Regions from separate parts of the Ruegeria pomeroyi DSS-3 genome, predicted to be linked through region 1. Evidence: riboswitches for the same ligand, from Rfam matches in the RefSeq annotation. Region 1 holds a riboswitch; the other holds the start of a gene.

Region 1 (6,121 bases):
ACCTGTCGGTCTGGTCGGCCATGGGCGAGCAGATCCGGCGGCTGAAACAGATGGGGATCCCGGTCAGCGTGACGCCCGGCGTGCCGTCGTTTGCCGCCGCCGCCGCCGCGCTGGGCACCGAGCTGACCCTGCCCGGACTGGGGCAATCGGTGGTGCTGACCCGCACGCCGGGGCGGGCCTCGTCCATGCCCGAGGGCGAGAGCCTAGAGAATTTTGCCCGCACTGGTGCCACGCTGGCCATTCACCTGTCGATCGGCAATCTGGACAAGGTGATCGCCGATCTGGTGCCGCATTACGGCGCCGACTGCCCCGTCGCGGTGGTCTATCGCGCCAGCTGGCCGGACGAGCGCATCATCCGCGCCACGCTGGAAACTTTGAAAGACGCGCTGGACGAGGATATCTCTCGCACCGCGCTGATCCTGGTCGGTCCGGTGCTGAAAGGCGAGGGTTTCGACGAAAGCTGCCTTTATTCCCGGGAATACGACCGCCGTTACCGGCCGCAAAGCGCCGACAGCCCGTGGTCGAGCTGGAGCCATGGCGATGACTAACCCCCCCGGCCTGATGATCTCGGCCCCGGCCTCGGGAACCGGCAAGACCACGGTCATGCTGGGGCTGTTGCGCGCGCTGGCGGAGGACGGGCTGACCGTGCAGCCCTTCAAGAGCGGGCCCGACTATATCGACCCGGCCTTTCATTTGGCGGCGGCGGGGCGGGCCTCGTTCAACCTCGACAGCTGGGCGATGGGCGAGCGGCTGCTGGGTGCCGTTGCCGCGCAGGCAGCGGGCGCCGATATCGTGGTGGCCGAAGGGTCGATGGGCCTGTTCGACGGCGTCGCCAAGCCGGGTGAAACCGGCCACGGGTCAAGCGCCGAGACCGCGCTGCGCATGGGCTGGCCGGTGGTGCTGGTGCTGGATGTGGGCGGACAGGCGCAATCGGCGGCGGCGACCGCGCTGGGGTTCCGGATGTACAATCCCGACCTGCCCTTTGCCGGGGTGATCCTGAACCGTTGCGCCAGCCCCCGGCACGAACGGTTGACCCGGCTGGGGATGGAGCGCGCGGGCCTGCCGGTGCTGGGCGTACTGCCCCGGCGTGGCGACCTGACCCTGCCCGAGCGGCATCTGGGCCTCATTCAGGCAGTGGAGCATCCCGATCTGGAGGCGGCCATCGCGGGCTATGCCGCATTCCTGCGCGAGCATGTGGATCTGGGCGCGATCCGCGCTGCCGCCTCTTCAAGCCCTGTCGGGCTTTCCTCGGCACCGCTGCCGCCGCCCCCCGCCCAGCGCATCGCGCTGGCGCGGGATGCGGCGTTTTCCTTCACCTATCCGCATCTGCTGGAAGGCTGGCGCGCGGGCGGTGCCGAGATCCTGCCGTTTTCGCCGCTGGCCGACGAGGCGCCCGCGCCGGATGCCGATCTGGTCTGGCTGCCCGGCGGCTATCCCGAACTGCATGCCGGGCGCCTTGCGGCGGCAGAGACCTTTCTGAGCGGGTTGCGCAAACATGCCCAGACCCGGCCGGTGCATGGCGAATGCGGCGGCTACATGGCGCTTGGCGAAGCGCTGGTCGACAAGGACGGCAGCCGCCACCGGATGGCGGGGCTTCTGGGCCTCGTCACCTCGTATGAAAAGCGTAAGTTTAACCTGGGCTATCGCCGGGCCGAACTGCTGGCGCCCCTGCCCGGTTACGGCACCGGCGCCACCCTGCGCGGGCACGAGTTCCACTATTCCTCGATCCTGGAACAGCCCGACGCGCCGCTGGCGCGCGTGTTCGATGCCGAGGGCGTCGAGGGGCCGCAGACCGGATCGCGGCGCGGAAATGTCACCGGCACCTTCTTTCACCTGATCGCAGAGGCGGGATCATGAGCGGCTTTGTCTCTTTTGTCGGCTCGGGGCCGGGCGACCCGGAGCTGTTGACGCTGAAGGCGGTGGACCGGCTGGGCAAGGCCGATGCGGTGCTGTTCGACGATCTGTCGAGCGGTCCGATCCTGGCCCATGCCCGCCCCGACGCCGATCTGGTGGGGGTGGGCAAACGGGCGGGCCGCCCCTCGCCCAAACAGGACCATGTAAGCCGCCTGCTGGTGGACTATGCCCAGACCGGCGCGCATGTCGTGCGGCTGAAATCCGGCGATGGCGGCCTGTTCGGCCGGCTGGAGGAGGAACTGGTCGCCCTGCGCGCGGCCGGGATCGGCTACGAGATCATTCCCGGCATCCCCTCGGCTGTGGCTGCGGCGGCGGCAGCGGGTATCCCGCTGACCCGCAGGCTGACCGCGCGGCGGGTGCAATTTGTCACCGGACATGACATCAGCGGCAAACTGCCCCCCGACCTGAACCTGCCCGCGCTGGCCGATCCGCAGGCCACAACGGTCGTGTTCATGGGCAAGCGCACCTTTCCGCTGCTGCTGGATGCGCTCGAGGCGCATGGCCTGCCGCGCTCGACACCCGCGCTGATGGCCGAAAGTGTCTCGACCCCCGAACAGCGCCTGACCCGCGCCACCATGGGCGAACTGGCCGAGCGGCTGGCAGAGGAGGTCGGCACCGCGCCCGCCCTGATCCTGTATGGCCCGCTGGCGGAGTTTAGCGATGACTGAGCTGCTCTTGATCGGGATCGGCACCGGCAATCCCGACCACATCACCCGCGAAGGCATCGCCGCCATTCGCGCCGCCGATCTGATCCTGATCCCGCGCAAGGGGGCGGGCAAATCCGATCTGGCCGGGCTGCGCGAGCGCATCATCGCCGAGGCCACCGACACGCCGCCACAGATCGCCTATTTCGACATCCCCGCGCGCCGGGCCGAGGATGGGTATCTGAAGGGCGTCGACGACTGGCACGATGCCATCGCCCTGCGCTGGCAGGCGGCGATCGAGGAATACCCCGCCGCGGCGCGGGTGGCGCTGCTGATCTGGGGCGACCCGTCGCTCTATGACAGTTCGCTGCGAATCGCGGCGCGGCTCGACCCGCAGCCAAAGGTGCGGGTGATTCCCGGCATCACGGCGCTGCAGGCGCTGACGGCGGCGCATGGCATTCCGGTCAACGAGTTGGGTGCGCCGTTTCTGGTCACCACCGGGCGGCGCCTGCGCGACGAGGGCTGGCCCCCTGCCACCGACACCGCCTCCGTGATGCTGGACGGCGAATGCTCGTTCCAGGCGCTGGAGATGGCCGATTATCACATCTGGTGGGGCGCCTATGTGGGCATGGAGGAACAGATTCTGGTGGCCGGGCCGCTTGACAGGGTCGCAAGCCGGATCATCGAAACCCGCGCCCGCGCCCGCGCCGATCACGGCTGGATCATGGATATCTATCTTCTGAAAAAGCGCGGAAACTGACCGGAAAGGTCGCAAATGGCGATTGCACCGGGCGGGCGTTCGCGGCTAAATGAAGGGGTCTGGTCCTGCCGGAGCAATCCGGATGCTAAGAGGGAATTTGGTGCGACCGCCCGTCGGTTCAGGCCAAAGCCGCCCCCGCGACTGTAAGCGGTGAGCCTCTGTTCAACCAGCCACTCCCGGGTTCGCCCCCGGGGGGAAGGCGAACAGAGGCACTGACCCGCGAGCCAGGAGACCTGCCAGACAGGCACTGTAACACCGGCCGTCGGGTGCGGCGGCAAGGAGGAAATGACATGACGACCAAAACTCTCAAGGTATCGGCCACCGGTTCCGCAATCCTGCCGGCCCTGTTCGCCGTGATCCTGGGCCTGGGCATCGTGACCCTGGCGGGCCATGTGCAGGCATCCGCGCTGCATGACGCCGCTCACGACGTGCGCCACGCAACCGGCTTTCCCTGCCACTGAACCATGTTCAGTCGCATTCTGACCAGCGCGTTGTTCGCTGGCGCTGCAGCAGGGCTGATTGCCGCCCTGCTGCAGTTTCTGTTCGTGCAGCCCGTGTTGCTGCATGCCGAGCTGTATGAAACCGGCGAACTGGTGCATTTCGGCGCCGAGGCGGTAAGCGCCCAGCCCGACCTGCCCGGTATGTTCGCCGATCCGATGCGCGATGCGCTCACGGTCGTTTTTGCGATGCTCACCTATACCGGCTATGCGGTGGTGATGGTCGCCCTGATGTCGGTGGCCGAGGGGATGGGCCATGCCATCACCGCCCGCGCGGGTCTGCTTTGGGGTCTGGCCGGGTTCATCACCTTTCACTTCGCGCCCGGCCTGAGCCTCGCGCCCGAGGTGCCCGGTGTGTCCTATACCGACATCACCGCCCGCCAGATCTGGTGGACAGCAACCGTGGCCGCGGCGGGTATAGCCATGTGGCTGATCGCCTTTGGCGGCAACCTGATGGCCTATGGGGCCGCCGCGCTGCTGCTGATCGCACCGCATCTGATCGGCGCGCCAGAACCCGAGAGCTTTGCCGGCCCTGTCCCCACCGAGCTGGGCGCGCTGTTCGCCGCCCGCGCCTTTGGTGTCGGGATGGCGGCCTGGGTGCTGCTGGGCGGTTTCGCTGGGCATTTCTGGCAGACCGAGGGCAAGCGCGCCAACGCGCACGCCTGATCCGTCAACTCATATGCCCCGCCGGACCCGTCCGGCGGGGTTTTCCTTTGCTAGGAGACTGATATGTCCCGCTCTCTCGCTCTGTTCGCCATCGGCCTGGTCTTTGGCGGTGGCGCCGGTTTTGTCACGGCTGCGGCTTATGGCGTCACCTTTGACGGGCACGACCATGGCGACGCGGCCCAGCATGGCGCCCATGACGCGGCCCAAGCCGGTCACGACCACGCAGAGGCCACCCATCTGCCCGCCGGTCCGGACGCGCCCGGTGTCTCGCTGGCGCTGACCCGCGATGCCATGTCAGGCTGGAACCTGCGTGTGAGCCCGCAGAACTTCCGCTTTGCCCCCGAAAACGCCTCGGCCATGGATCATCCGGGCGAAGGTCACGCCCATGTCTATGTGAACGGGGTGAAACTGGCCCGGCTTTACGGCGAATGGCTGCATATCCCCGATCTGCCCAAGGGTCCGGTCGAGGTGAAGGTCTCGCTGAATGCCAACAGCCACAGCCCGCTGATGGTCGATGGGACCCCGGTCGAGGCCTCGCTCATCGTTCAGGTGGAATAGGCCGGGATCCGGGCCAGCAGGCACTGGCGCAACCGTCCACAGGGACGGGCATCGGCAATCCAGCCGCCGGGGCTGTCCAGATAGACACGGCAGGTGGCGGCGATGTCGTCGGCATCCGCCACCACGTCGAGATCCGAGAACACATAGCTGGCCCGCCCCACCCCCTGAAGGGCCAGCGCCACCGGGGTGGCGCAGGCCCCGAAACAGGCATGCTCCACCAGCTCCACCCGCCCGTTCAGCCCGGCGCGCGCCAGCGCCTCGGTCACGGCGGCCCGCTCGGCGGCGAGATCACGGTCCCGGTCGCCCAGACAGCTGGAGCAAAGGGAAAGGCGCATGTCGCTCATGGTGACTCCTTGATGGGTGCCGCAGATGTGGCGCATCGGGCGCGCCGGGGCAAGCTTATCGCGTCATTTGCGCGGCCTCGGCGCGAAGCGCATCCAGCACCCCGGCAACCGAAGGCGACAGGCTGGCGGATTTGCGCATCGACACGCCCACCGGTCCGATCGGGATCGGCACCGGCCAGTCGACCCGCGCCAGCGCCCCCGCGCTGATATCGTGGCGCGGCACATGCGCGGGCATCACGGCCAGCATGTCCGACCCCACCAGAAGGCCCCGATTGGCCAGGTACGACACCGATTCCACCGCATAGGGCGGTGCGCCACCGCCCAGATCGACAAAGACCTGATCCAGCTGGCGGCGCAGCGTGGTTTCCGCCGGTGGCAGGATCCAGGGGTACCCCATCAGATCGGTCAGCGCGGGTGCGGCGTGGCGATGCACCGGATGGCCGGTGCGGGCGACACAGATCACCTCTTCGTCAAACAGCCGCTCCTGCATGATCTCGGCCCGGTGCCGGTGCATCGGCAAGCGCCCGACCACCAGATCGACATCGCCCGAGCGCAGCGCCGGCATCAGCACCTCGTTGGTGCCCTCGACCAGTTTCACCACCAGCCCCGGCTTGTCGGTCAGAAGCCGGGTCAGCACGCGGGGCAGGAACTCGGCCGAGGCGGCCAGCAGCGTACCCACCACCACGCGCCCGCCATTGCCTTCGTTCAGATCGTCAAGCTCCTGGGCCGCATGGGAAA
Region 2 (6,121 bases), 680 kb from region 1:
GCGCCAATGGGTTGGTTCATGGCAAGCCGGTGGTGATGCCGGGGCATCACGGCTCGCATCTGGGGATCATCGACCTCGATCTGCGGCAAACCCCGGGTGGCCGCTGGCGCGTCGCGCGGGCCCAGGCCGTCTTGCGCCCTGCCGAAGGACCTGCGGATACCGCCCTTATGCAGCTGCTGGCCGCGGATCACGCCGCCACCTGCGCTGCCGCCAATCAACCCGCCGGACATGCCGACGACGCGATGCACAGCTATTTCACCTTTGTCGCTCCGGATCGCGGACTGGCCAAGGTTGCCGCCGCGCAAGCCGCCGCCTTGCGCCCGTTTCTTGCCGGTACGCCCTTGGCTGACCTGCCCCTGCTGTCATCGGTCTCCCCGCTCAAGGCTGGGGGGCGCGCGGGTCCAGACCACTATACCGACGTGCCCGCCGGGCCATTGTCGATGCGCCATGTGGCCGACCTGCACATGTTTCCCAACGAGTTGCGGGCGCTGGTCCTGACCGGCGCCGACCTGCGCGAATGGCTGGAAATGGCCGCCGGCGTATTTCTGTCACCGGCACCGGCCGGGGCCTGCGACATGTTGCTGGATACCTCTGTGCCCGGGCATAACTTCGACAGCCTTTACGGGCTGACCTATGAGATCGATCCGAGAGCGCCACCGCGATACGATATCGGCGGTCGCCTGATCGCGGACGAGAACCGACGGATCGGCTCCCTGTGCCACAACGGCACCCCGGTCGATGATCGGCAGAAATTCGTAGTTGCACTCAACAACTATCGCGCCAATGGCGGCGGCCATTTCCTGATGCTGGATCGGGGAGAACCCGTGCCACTGCCAAGCCTGCGGATACAGAGCGCCCTGCATGACTATCTCTCTGGCCGGCTGCCCGCCGACCCGCTGGAACAGGCGCCGCACCCCTGGCGACTGGCGCCACTGCCGGGGCAGAGCGCGATCCTGCGCACCGGACCACGGGCCCGCGATCATCTGGACGAGCTTGCCGGGCGCGACATCTCCGATCTGGGCCTTGATGCCGAGGGGTTTCTTCGCCTGCGCGTCGGGCTTTGAGATCTTGTCATCCCGACCCGACCCGCCTATATCGGGTCGCGAGAGGTTGGCGCGGGCGAGCGCCTCGCCAACCTGGTCAGGTCCGGAAGGAAGCAGCCACAACGAGTCCCGCTTGGGTCGATGTCCAGCCTCTCACTTTCACCGCCGTTCGCTGTGCCGCACTTGGAACCCTCTAGACTGCGGAGGGATTTATGATTGTAGCAACGACCCTTCGGGCAGCGCGGTTCTGACGACTCATACCCCTGCATGAACCCGTTCCGATCGAATGCGCGTGCGCCATCCGCCCGTCTTGCGTTGTTTCGCAACAAGCAAACCGGTGTCTCTTGCACTTCCGGACCTTGGATGGTCCCCTTTCTTTGCCACGCAGGCCGCGGCCCTTTCCGGCGCCTATGTCGCGCGGGCCGAAGCGCTGGTGCCGTTCCTGACGGTGCTGGCGGTCAACGCGTGCGGCCCAACCGATCTGGGCCCGATCCTCGCCTGGTGTCACTCCGACCGGACCGGGGCGCTGGTGGACTCGTCCGGCGTGTGCAAGACCACTTTGATGATCTCTCAAACCGACGCCGGGGAGGCAACGGTCGGTATTCGCGAGGGTGCTCGCAACTCGGAAAGCGTGGCCGAGGCCCGCGCGCCCGACAAGGCGTTCGACAAGATGGTGCGCGCGGTGAGGCGTGAGATGATAGGTCGAAACAAACGCTGACCGGCCCTCGATCGCCCCTGCCTCAAGGGGCGATCAACCGGGGCCACAGCGCGGCGTTTCGTCGGGCGAAAGCGCCCAGATGACCGATCTCGCGCAACCCAAACGCGCGCGGGTGCAGCAGATGCCTGCGCACGGTCTCGCCATAGACATCGGCTAGGCGCCAGACACAATTGGGCGGGATGGTCGTGTCATCCTCGAATGCGAACATGTCGACCGGCGCACCCGAACGGCTCCAGTCGGCTTGCGGCAGGCGGTCGCCCATCTCGGGCAGATAGGCGCCGGGCGTGGTGCACCAGCGCCGCCATTCCCAATAGACGCCGGGTGGCAGGTCGGACCCGAAACCGATCCGCCGCCCCGGCAGATAACCGAGGGTTTTCACCAAAAGCGGCGCGTGACCGAACCAGAACAGCCGCGCCAGCGCCTGATAGGGCCAGGGGTGGTCCGAATGATGCACCAGCCCGGAACAGACGCAGATCATCCGGGCGATAGGCTCGATCCCCGGTTGCAGCGGGCCAAGCATACCACCGACCGAATGGCCGATCACCCAAAGCGGCAGATCGGGATACCGCCGCTGCATCTCGGCATAGGCGGCGGGCATGTCGATCAGTGCCCAGTCGGACATGGTGGCGGTCGAGGCCGCGAGCGGCCCCCTCAGCGAATGCCCGAAATCGCGGTAATCATAGGTCAGGCAGGCGATGCCGCGCTCGGCCGCCAGCCAGGTGGCGAAATGCTGGTAGTACTCGCGCGGCACCCCGGTGGCGCCGTTGATCACCACTGCAACCTGGGGCGTGCCCGCAGGCAGATAGAGCCGCGCCGATAGCTGCGCCGACCCTGACGGAAAATGAAAATCCTCAACCACGACGCTTGCTTGCATATCCAGCATTCCAGCCTCCAGATGCTCTAGACCGATTGGTCTATTTCTCCCATCTGGACCAATCGGTCTAGAGCTGTCAATATCGCTGTCAAATGACCCAACGTCCGCTTCCGACCAAAGATCGCCTGATCCGCGCCGCCGCCCAGCTGTTCCAGCGCAGCGGGTATCACGGTGTTGGATTGTCCGAGTTGCTGGCCGAGGCCGAAGCGCCCAAGGGCTCGCTTTATCACCACTTTCCCAACGGGAAATCCGACCTGGCGCTGGCGTCGGCCACCTGGGCCTCGGACGAGATGCTGCGGCTGATCGCGGCCTCGTTCGAACCGGCTGACAGCTTTCATGCCGGGATGGAGGTGCTGTGCGGCAAGGTCGCTAAACTGTTCGACAAATCGGGCCAGTGGGATGGCTGCCCGATCTCGTCAACCCTGTTCGAAGGGCCGGACAACGCCGCATTCCGCGCCCATGCCCACCACCTGTTCGAAGGCTGGATCACCGAGGGCGCGCATCACGCCAGCCGCTTTGGGCTGGCCGATCCGCAAAAGACCGCCGAGACCATGTTCATCCTGCTGCAAGGCGGCTGGATGCTGGCCCGCGCCCGGCAATCCTCGGACGTGCTGCGCCGCCTGCCCGAGATGCTGCCGGGCGCGGATTAGAGCCGGTTGGTATTGAAGGTGTCGCAGGTTGCGACTTGGCCGCTTTCGAACCCGCGTTCGAACCAGGCCGCCCGCTGCGCCGAGGTGCCGTGGGTAAAGGTATGCGGCTGCGGAACCCGGCCCGCCTGACGTTGCAGCCGGTCGTCGCCGATCATCCGGGCGGCGTTCAGCGCCTCTTCCAGGTCGCCCTGCTCCATCAGGCCCCAGACCGAGCGCGCCCAGACCCCGGACAGGCAATCGGCCTGCAATTCCAGCCGCACGGTCAGGGCGTTGGCCTCGACCTGCGAGGAGCGCCGCCGGGCCTGATCCACCTTGCCAAGAATACCCAGCTGATTCTGCACGTGATGGGCCACCTCATGGGCGATGACATAGGCGGCGGCGAAATCGCCCCCCGCCTGCAATCGCCGCGCCAGGGTGGCAAAGAAATCGGTGTCCAGATAGGCCTTCTGATCGGCCGGGCAATAGAACGGCCCGGTCGCACCCGAGGCGCCGCCGCAGGGGCTGGATGTCACCTGCGAGAACAGCACCAGCGTCGGCGGGGTGTACTCGCGGCCCAGCTGGTCGCGGAACACCCCGGTCCAGACCTCTTCGGTTGTGGTCAGCACGCGCGAGACGAATTCGCCCGCCTGCCGTTCTTCCTCGGACAGCTCTGTTGGGGCGCTCTGGGGCGCTTGTGGCTGCTCTGTCAGAAACGGGGTCACGTCGATGCCGGTAAAGGCGCCGATCACCAACAGCAGCAGCACCCCGCCGATGCCCAGGCCGCGCCCGCCGATACCCTTGCCGCCACCGCCGCGTTGTCCGCGCCGATCCTCGACATTCCTGCTGCCGCGAACGCCTTTCAACCGCATGCCGATCACCCTTCGCAGCCTGTCTGTCCGGCGCCGACTCTAGCACCCGTCAAAAGGGTCCGAAACCCGGAATGGACTTGCGCTTGACAGGCGCCCGCAACACCCGCTACCGCTGGGTCGATGGTTCCCGGTCGTGCATGCGCCGGGATGAAAAGGGAACACGGTGCGGCCCTCTGGCGACAGAGGACCAATGCCGAGACTGCCCCCGCAACTGTAAGCGGTGAGCGATGCCGAAATGCCACTGGCCCCCGGGCCGGGAAGGCCGGCAAAGCCCGGACCCGCAAGTCAGGAGACCTGCCATCGCAACCGTAACTCGAACCCGGGCGGGGTGTCCGGACGGGATGCCTTGGCCCTGAGTGGCCGGTCCCCGACACCCTGTTCCGCCGCGCGGAGGGCGCAGGATGATCTGGACCACACAAACGCATGAATTTGCCGCAACCCTATGCCGTCGCACCGGCAGGCCCTGCCCCGCCCTGTCGGGGCTGGCCGAGAACCTGACCCGCGCGTTGCGCCGGGCCGAACCGATGACCGATGCGTCATTCGAGATCGAAGGCCATTGCGAGATGCCGCCCTGCGGGGCCGGTTGTCTGGCACGCTACGCCGCCTCGCATAGCCGGGTGCGGGTGTTCTGCGGCGTTGACGAAGATACCGCCCTGCCACACCTGCACCGGTTTGCCGATGCGCTGCTGGGGTCTGAAGGCGGAGGTTTTGCCGCCGGAAGCGGCCCGGTGCCCTGCGCCATGGTCGAAGCCCGCGCGCACGCGGCACAAGTCTCGGCACCCGTTCAGCCAACCGCCTGACGGGTCACTCGCGGATCGCCCGGCCAGCCAACGCCCAGTCCATCTGGGCGTCGGTTTCGACCGCGCAGGAGCGGACCGAGCGCAGATGCGCCAACGCCGCCTTGGGGGCTTCGCCTGTCTCGATCATCAGGCGCAGCGCCGCCATGCCGGACCGGCCACAGCCGCCCTTGCAATGGATCAGCACCCGCCCGCCGCCGCGCAGGGCATGGCGGGCCGAGGCGCTGATCGCGCTCCATTTCGCCTGCGCCTCGCGGCCCGGAGTTCCGAAATCCTCGACCGGCAGATGCGCCCAACGGCAACCCCGGCTTTGTACATCGGCGCCAAAGTTGCGCGCGCCATGCTGCAGCATCTCGACCTCGGTCGTCATCGAGATCACCAGCCCCGGCGCCCAGGATCCGATCAGATCGACATCGCCCGCATAATCGCCCGATATACCCGGCAACTGGCAGATCGCCAGCGTGCCGCCGCCGACTTTCAGCGCATAAAGCACCAGCTGCGCCATCTGCGGTATCCCTTCCCGACCGACCATTGCCACGGGGCGTGGCGATCCTGACCCCAAGGGTAGAATGGCCTTTAACGCGGTGGTATCGCAAGACAAGATACCCGTGAACAGATCAAACTGCACCGCGACGCGGGTCAGCGGTTGTCTATATACACGCGAATCTGATCCGGGCTCACGCCCTGAGCGCCGATCAGGTGCGCCACCCGAATGCCGTTGATCAGGACCATGGTGCCGGTCTGATCATCAAGCTCCTGCACGCTGACCGGTGTCTCGTCTCCGTTCCCCGGACGCAGCAGCGAAGCTTCGCCTTGCAGGGTCAGGACATCTCGTGCCGTATCGAAATCGGTGATCGTGACAACGTCATAGCCGTCCGCCACGCCGCTATAGGTTTCGAGGATGTCTTGATCGGCCCCACCCCTGGTGGTGACCAGGTCCCCCTCGTCCACGACCAGGGTATCGCGCCCGACGCCACCCTTGACGGTGTCCACCTTACCCAGGTCGCTGCGATCGTCCACCGCAACAATGAAATCATCTCCCTGCTGTCCGTTGATCAGGTTAGAGCCGAAATTGTCGGAATTCGCATCATCGCCCGCGCCACTTGCACTCGTGTCATCGTCCCGAACGGCGTTACCTCCAACGGGAAGGGACACGACGGAACAGATTCGTATACCCCTGTACGCGTCTGC

Evidence for each region. Region 1 has a riboswitch for cobalamin ahead of SPO_RS22595 (CbtB domain-containing protein). Riboswitches for the same ligand answer to the same signal wherever they lie in the genome.
Region 2: it holds a riboswitch for cobalamin, as region 1 does, so the genes downstream of both, SPO_RS17970 (hypothetical protein) here and SPO_RS22595 (CbtB domain-containing protein) in region 1, are expected to answer to the same signal.

What each region holds. Positions count from the first base shown of each region.
Region 1 is NC_003911.12:3,069,691-3,075,811, forward strand. Features, by position in the region: gene cobM (precorrin-4 C(11)-methyltransferase) at 1-548, shown strand, start outside; gene SPO_RS14580 (cobyrinate a,c-diamide synthase) at 535-1,857, shown strand; gene cobA (uroporphyrinogen-III C-methyltransferase) at 1,854-2,582, shown strand; gene cobF (precorrin-6A synthase (deacetylating)) at 2,575-3,318, shown strand; cobalamin riboswitch at 3,362-3,573, shown strand; gene SPO_RS22595 (CbtB domain-containing protein) at 3,609-3,779, shown strand; gene SPO_RS14595 (CbtA family protein) at 3,783-4,481, shown strand; gene SPO_RS14600 (hypothetical protein) at 4,545-5,039, shown strand; gene SPO_RS14605 (DUF1636 family protein) at 5,027-5,383, opposite strand; gene SPO_RS14610 (LysR substrate-binding domain-containing protein) at 5,439-6,121, opposite strand, start outside.
Region 2 is NC_003911.12:3,753,656-3,759,776, forward strand. Features, by position in the region: gene SPO_RS17945 (bifunctional 2',3'-cyclic-nucleotide 2'-phosphodiesterase/3'-nucleotidase) at 1-1,064, shown strand, start outside; RNA gene ffs (signal recognition particle sRNA small type) at 1,104-1,202, shown strand; gene SPO_RS17950 (hypothetical protein) at 1,330-1,761, shown strand; gene SPO_RS17955 (alpha/beta hydrolase family protein) at 1,784-2,644, opposite strand; gene SPO_RS17960 (TetR/AcrR family transcriptional regulator) at 2,728-3,285, shown strand; gene SPO_RS17965 (KPN_02809 family neutral zinc metallopeptidase) at 3,282-4,133, opposite strand; cobalamin riboswitch at 4,238-4,449, shown strand; gene SPO_RS17970 (hypothetical protein) at 4,535-4,933, shown strand; gene SPO_RS17975 (protein-tyrosine phosphatase family protein) at 4,938-5,435, opposite strand; gene SPO_RS17980 (hypothetical protein) at 5,570-6,085, opposite strand.